DNA from 3 places in the Pseudomonas sp. B21-017 genome. Region 3 is predicted to be linked to each of the others. Evidence: predicted binding sites of a transcription regulator. Region 3 holds the regulator's gene; each other region holds the start of a gene.

What was found. The regulator FliA, encoded in region 3, starts transcription of late flagellar genes. The targets are predictions, from matches to a motif close to CTAAAGTTTNNNNNNNNNNNGCCGNTAA.
Region 1: a site for FliA is predicted at 1,443-1,470, ahead of LOY28_RS05955 (methyl-accepting chemotaxis protein). Genes of this name have one in related genera too.
Region 2: a site for FliA is predicted at 914-941, ahead of LOY28_RS06480 (methyl-accepting chemotaxis protein). Genes of this name have one in related genera too.

Annotation. Positions count from the first base shown of each region.
Region 1 is NZ_CP087194.1:1,366,809-1,369,080, forward strand. Features, by position in the region: gene LOY28_RS05955 (methyl-accepting chemotaxis protein) at 1-1,300, opposite strand, end outside; gene LOY28_RS05960 (helicase HerA-like domain-containing protein) at 1,485-2,272, shown strand, end outside.
Region 2 is NZ_CP087194.1:1,471,034-1,473,305, forward strand. Features, by position in the region: gene LOY28_RS06475 (transporter) at 1-780, opposite strand, end outside; gene LOY28_RS06480 (methyl-accepting chemotaxis protein) at 1,056-2,272, shown strand, end outside.
Region 3 is NZ_CP087194.1:4,816,782-4,819,053, forward strand. Features, by position in the region: gene LOY28_RS21690 (chemotaxis response regulator CheY) at 1-329, opposite strand, end outside; gene fliA (RNA polymerase sigma factor FliA) at 497-1,237, opposite strand; gene fleN (flagellar synthesis regulator FleN) at 1,234-2,064, opposite strand; gene flhF (flagellar biosynthesis protein FlhF) at 2,181-2,272, opposite strand, start outside.

The DNA of each region.
Region 1 (2,272 bases), 3.1 Mb from region 3:
CGGCAATGCTGCGATCCACCACTTGCTGGCCGTCTTCGGCCAGGCTGCGGGCATCGCTGGCCTGATTCGATGCCTGGGCGGCGTTACGGGCGATTTCCTGAGCCGCGGCGCCGAGCTGGTTGATGGCCGCGGCGACGCTGCTGGTGCGCGAAGCTTGCTGGTCGGAGTTGAACATCGACGAGTTCGAGGCCGCCACCACCCGCAAGGCCACTTCGTTGACCTGGCCGGTGGCCGAGGACACTTCGCGGATCGATGTATGAATTCGCTCCACGAAACGATTGAACGCCGTGCCAAGGACGCCGAATTCGTCCTGATTCTGGATGGTCAGGCGTTTGGTCAGGTCGCCTTCACCGTCGGCGATGTCTTCCATGGCGCGGGTCATCACGTGCAGCGGCTGGATCAGCAGGCGGATCAGCATGCCCAGCAAGCCAATGATGATGGCCACTGCAATCAGGGTCGCGATGATCGCCGAGGTGCGGAATTCGCTGAGCATGGAGAAGGCTTTGTCCTTGTCCACCGACAGGCCGATGTACCAGTTGACCGACGGCAAGCCTTTGATCGGGGTGAAAGAGACGATGCGGGTTTTGCCGTCGACGTCTACTTCAGTGAAGTTGCTGCTAATGCGTGGGGTATTTTTCGGGTACGCCTCGCTCAGGGACTTCATCACCATGGCTTTATCCGGATGAACCAGGATCTTGCCGTCGGCGCTGACCAGAAAGGCATAGCCCATGCCGCCGAAATCACGCGCGATCAGGGTGTCGATCAGGGTTTGCAGGCTCAAGTCACCGCCTACCACCCCCACGCTTTTCCCCGACTTTTTCGAAGCGGTGGCAATGGAGATGATGGTTTGACCGGTCGCCGCATCTACATAAGGTTCGGTCAGCGTCGAGCCGTTGCTGTTTTCCGCGCCTTTGTACCAAGGGCGAACTCTGGGATCGTAGCCGTCCGGCATCTTGGAGTCCGGGCGGTTGATGAAGTTGCCGCTGGCATCACCCAGGTATCTGGCCATGAAGGTCGATGCCAAAGCATTTTGTTCAAGCAGACTGACGACGTTGGATTGTTCGGGGTTGATGGCAATGTTTTGAGCGAGGTTCTCTATCAGCAGGATACGACCGGCGAGCCAACTCTGGATGTTGTTGGCGGTGACGTCTCCCATCTCGGTGAGATAGTTATCCAGATCTTCACGAATCGCATTGCGCTGCAAATAGTCGTTGTACAGCGTGAAGGAGGCGAAGGCGGCAATAACGATCAGGGCGGCGGCAAGCAGTATCTTATGGCTGAAGCGCAGATTTTTATTCATGGCTTGGGGGTCCGCTAAAGTCTTAATGTCCAGGGCGTGCTTTTATAAAGGCACGCAAATTGGGCAGTGTTGAAAGTAAGCTGATAGTTCCGTCTCTCCTTAGGGAATTACCGACGCTATTTTCAGTCTGGTCTCTCGGTTGTTATCGGCCATGCAGGATCAAAGATTAACCATGGGTGACAAAATGCCTGACTCATCGCAACTCGTTATCGGCGCTGACCTCGCTGGCCAGCCAATCGCCCAGGCCATGCGCCTGGCGAACCGTCACGGTTTGGTAGCGGGCGCTACCGGGACCGGTAAAACCGTTACGTTGCAGCGCCTGGCCGAAGCGTTCAGCGATGCAGGCGTGGCGGTGTTCGCGGCGGATATCAAAGGCGACTTGTGCGGCCTGGGCGCCGCCGGTAACCCTCAAGGCAAGGTCGCGGAGCGGATCGCCGGCATGCCCTGGCTGAACCATAAGCCTCAGGCGTATCCGGTAACCCTGTGGGATATTCACGGTCAGTCCGGTCATCCATTGCGCACCACCTTGAGCGAAATGGGGCCGTTGCTGCTCGGCAGCCTGCTGGAGCTGACCGACAGTCAGCAGTCGGCACTTTATGCCGCGTTCAAGGTGGCCGACCGCGAAGGGCTGTTGCTGCTGGATTTGAAGGATTTGAAGGCGCTGCTCAATCATCTGCGCGATAACCCCGAATTGCTGGGCGATGACGCCGCGCTGATGACCACCGGTTCCAGCCAGGCACTGTTGCGCCGTTTGGCGACGCTGGAACAGCAGGGCGCCGAAGCGTTGTTCGGTGAACCGGCACTGCAACTGGAAGATATTTTGCAGCCGGCGATGGACGGTCGCGGGCGCATCCACTTGCTCGACGCCAGCCGTCTGGTGCACGAAGCGCCGAAGGTCTACGCGACGTTCCTGCTGTGGTTGCTGGCTGAATTGTTCGAGCAACTGCCGGAACGCGGCGATGCCGATAAACC
Region 2 (2,272 bases), 3.2 Mb from region 3:
GATCCGCTCACCGAGGGCTGTGAGGTCGTTGATGATCAGCGCAAACTCCTCGGTGGATTTGCGCAGCTCCTTGACGTCCTCCTTCTGCAACCATTGCGGCGGGCGATTGAGCAGGCGCAGCAACGAGCCCGGCTCCAGCGCCAGCAACCGTTGCAGGCGCACCAGCACCCGGCGGTTGGCGCCCAGTTCGGCGCGGTTGGTGGACAGGCGCGACGACAGCAATTCATCTTCGATCTGATCGACACTGAGGCTGGTCTTGCGCACGATCTGCGTCAGCACTTCGCCCTGATCACGCAGCAAATGCACCAGCAATTCCAGCGGTGAGCGAAAGCATTCACCGGCCTTCACCGAAGAGCGCAGCTTGTCCACCGAGTGCAGCGGTTGCAGGCGCGCGCTGATGATCAGCCGACTGCGAGCGCAGACCCACAGCGTCGAGACATCCGAGGAAACCATGCTACTGAGGTTGAACACCACATCGTTGACCACCGCCAGCAACGCCGAATCGACATGCTCGATGCGCGTCGAACGCGACCCCTCGTGCAAGGCTTCGAAAAACTCGTCGGGCAATTCCAGATGGCTTTTCATCCAGCGCTCGCACGCCGCATGGGCCAGGTTCAGGTGCAGCCAGAGAAACTCATCACTGTCGTCCAGTTGTTGCAGGCAGTGCAGTGCCTTGGCCGAATCGATCTCTCGACCGCGCTCGCCGGGGCGAAAACTGAAACCGTAAAGCAGGCCGAACAGGTCGGAATCGCGATGGCGTTGATCAATGCTGTGGTTCATGAAGTCTCGCTGCGGGGAGGCGCCTGTCGCGGGTTTCACAGGTTCACTTGAGCCTCATCATTGCAAGCGCTCATGACGGTTTTGTGACGGCAAGGTGTACGCAAACGATTGCGATACCGATGGTCGGATTTTCCTCAAGAACCGCTCTGGAACGCCGATCACGCTTGGGTTACGTTTGCGCGCCTTCGGCCAAGGGCCAACGTGGCAGACAGGGATGTCCGGATACTTTTCACGCCTTCATCCGCGTGCCTCATTCCTGTTTCGAGTACTTCCCGATGTCTTTACAAAAGTCCCTTCGAGCACAAATTCTCGCCCTGTTGAGCGGCAGCCTGTTGGCGATGTTGTTGATCGCTTTGGCCTGCTTTCACTTTTTGTCCAACGGCGTTCAGAACTACGCGAACCTGATCGAAGGCCCGTTGCACACCTCGCAACTGATCGATGAAGCCAACCTGCAATTCAAGGTGCAGGTTCAGGAGTGGAAAAACGTCCTGCTGCGCGGCAAGCAACCCGCGGACCTGGACAAATACTGGAAGCAGTTCGAGGAGGGGCAGCGCAATGTGCAGGGTATCCTTGGTGAACTGGCCGGGCAGAAGGGTATGGAGCCGCAACTCAAGACCCGCATCGAACGCCTGCGTGAGGAGCATCGTGTATTAGGTGCGGCGTATCAGAAGGGCCGTGATGCCTACGTGGCGGCCGGTGCCGACCCAGCGGCCGGCGACAATGCGGTCAAGGGCGTGGACCGCGCCGCCAGCGAGCAGATGAATGAACTGGTCGGCGAACTGCGCAAGCAGAGTGTCGAACAATCGAAATTGATCAGTGCCAGTGCCGATCAGACGGTGTTGTCGGGGCTCGCGGTGATGCTGGTGTCGGGCCTGCTGATTGGTTTGTTGAGTCTGTGGCTGGTCAATCGCAACCTGGTGGAGCCGATCCGCAAACTGATCGACTACGTGGCGCAACTCAGTCAGGGCCGGTTCGCCGAGCGCGTGGCCAGCACCCGTCAGGACGAGTTGGGCAACCTGGCCAGGGCCGCCAACACCTTGCGCGATTTCCTCGCCGAAACCTTCAGTCGTTTGCAGCGCAGCGCGTCGGACCTGGACAGTGCCAGCGGTGAGCTGAACTCGATTGCCGGCCTTATGGCCAGCGGCACCAACGAGCAGTTCAATCGCACCGATCAGGTGGCCACGGCGATGAACGAAATGTCCGCCACCGCGCAAGAAGTCGCGCGCCACGCCGCCGAAGCGGCACGTGCGGCCGACGATGCCGACCAGTCCGCCCAGCAAGGCGAGAAGGTCATGCAGGGCACCATTCACACCATCACCCAAATGCGTGGCGAAATCGCCAACACCGCCACGGTCATCCGTCGCCTGGAAGAAGACAGCGGGCGCATCGGCAAGGTGCTGGAAGTGATTCGCGGCATTGCCGAACAGACCAACCTGCTGGCGCTCAACGCGGCAATCGAAGCGGCCCGTGCCGGTGAAGCCGGGCGCGGTTT
Region 3 (2,272 bases):
GCCTGGGCTGTGAAGGGTTTGACCACATAGCCGTTAACACCGGCCTGGGCCGCTTCGATGATTTGCTCGCGCTTGGCTTCGGCGGTCACCATCAGCACCGGCAGGTGCTTGAGCCTTTCATCGGCGCGCACCGCACGAAGCAGGTCGATGCCGGTCATACCGGGCATGTTCCAGTCGGTAACCAGAAAATCGAAGTTACCGCTTTGCAGCATCGGCAACCCGGTCAGCCCGTCATCGGCTTCGGCGGTGTTGGTGAACCCAAGGTCACGCAACAGGTTTTTTATGATCCGCCGCATCGTTGAGAAGTCATCAACGATGAGGATTTTCATGTTCTTGTCCAATTCGACCTCCAAGCAGTCTTAAACGCGCCCAGCACCTGGACGCGCCATTTCAATCAATCCGGCAAAGCACTCAATGACTGTCTGGAGCACAACAGATCGAGACCGGTACGGTTCAACACCACACCAGCTCCATTCGCAGTGTCCCCACACTGCCTTCAGCGCGCTCGCCACTCCCCCAAACGCCCCCGCAAACGGGCCGCGCACTGGCTGTGTAACTGGCTGACCCGCGACTCGCTGACCCCCAGGACCTCACCGATTTCCTTGAGATTCAACTCTTCGTCGTAGTACAGCGCCAACACCAGTCGCTCACGCTCCGGCAAATTGGCAATCGCGTCCGCCAGCGCCGCCTGGAAGCGTTCATCTTCCAGATCGCGTGACGGCTCGAGATGAGCACTCGCGCCATCCTCATGCAGCCCTTCGTGTTCGCCGTCCTGCAACAGATCGTCGAAACTGAATAACCGGCTGCCCAGGGTGTCGTTCAAAATCCCGTAATAATCGTCGAGACTCAATTGGAGTTCGGCCGCAACTTCGTGATCTTTAGCGTCACGGCCGGTTTTAGCTTCAATCGAGCGAATCGCGTCGCTGACCATGCGGGTATTGCGGTGGACCGAACGTGGCGCCCAGTCCCCCTTGCGCACTTCATCGAGCATCGCGCCGCGGATTCGAATGCCCGCGTACGTCTCGAAACTCGCGCCTTTGCTGGCGTCGTATTTGGTTGATACTTCAAGCAGGCCGATCATCCCGGCCTGGATCAGGTCTTCGACCTGGACACTGGCCGGCAGACGCGCCAGCAAGTGGTAGGCAATGCGTTTGACCAGTGGCGCGTAACGCTCGATCAGCTCGTACTGCGCGTCACGTGCCGACTGCTTGTAGAGGTTGTAACCGCTGGCTGTCATAGCACGGGTCCTGCAGTTTGTTGCACGAGGCGCTCGACGAAAAACTCCAGATGTCCACGAGGGTTGGCCGGCAGTGGCCAGGTATCGACTTTCTGCGCAATGGCCTTGAACGCCAGGGCGCACTTGGAACGCGGAAAGGCTTCATACACCGCGCGTTGCTTCTGCACGGCCTTGCGTACGCTTTCGTCGTAAGGCACTGCGCCGACGTATTGTAAGGCGACGTCGAGGAAGCGATCCGTGACCTTGGTCAACTTGGCGAACAGGTTGCGGCCTTCCTGCGGGCTCTGCGCCATGTTGGCCAGGACGCGGAAGCGGTTCATGCCGTAGTCGCGGTTAAGCAGTTTGATCAGCGCGTAGGCGTCGGTGATCGAGGTCGGTTCGTCGCACACCACCAGCAAGACTTCCTGCGCGGCGCGCACGAAGCTGACTACCGAGTCACCAATGCCCGCAGCGGTGTCGATCACCAATACGTCGAGGTTGTCGCCGATATCACTGAACGCCTGGATCAGGCCGGCATGCTGGGCCGGGCTCAGATGAACCATGCTCTGGGTGCCGGAGGCGGCCGGGACGATGCGGATACCGCCAGGCCCTTGCAACAGCACGTCGCGCAGCTCACAGCGGCCTTCGATCACGTCGGCCAGCGTGCGTTTGGGTGTCAGTCCCAACAGAACGTCGACGTTCGCCAGCCCCAGATCGGCATCCAGCAGCATGACGCGCCGGCCGAGCTCAGCTAGAGCCAGGGACAAGTTCACTGACACGTTAGTCTTCCCGACGCCACCTTTGCCGCCGGTCACCGCGATCACCTGTACGGGATGCATGCTGCCCATGTTATTTCTTTACCTTGTCTTACTTAGACGGAGGCCACATTACTGGCTGCGCGTTCACCATCGGAACAATGCATGGCAGACCATCGATGTAGGTACAAAAAATGTTCATTAACACCTCAGCCAACCTGCTTGGTCGGGCTGTGGTAAATATCAGCGAACATGTCAGCCATGGCTTCTTCGCTGGGTTCTTCCTGCATTTGTACGCTAA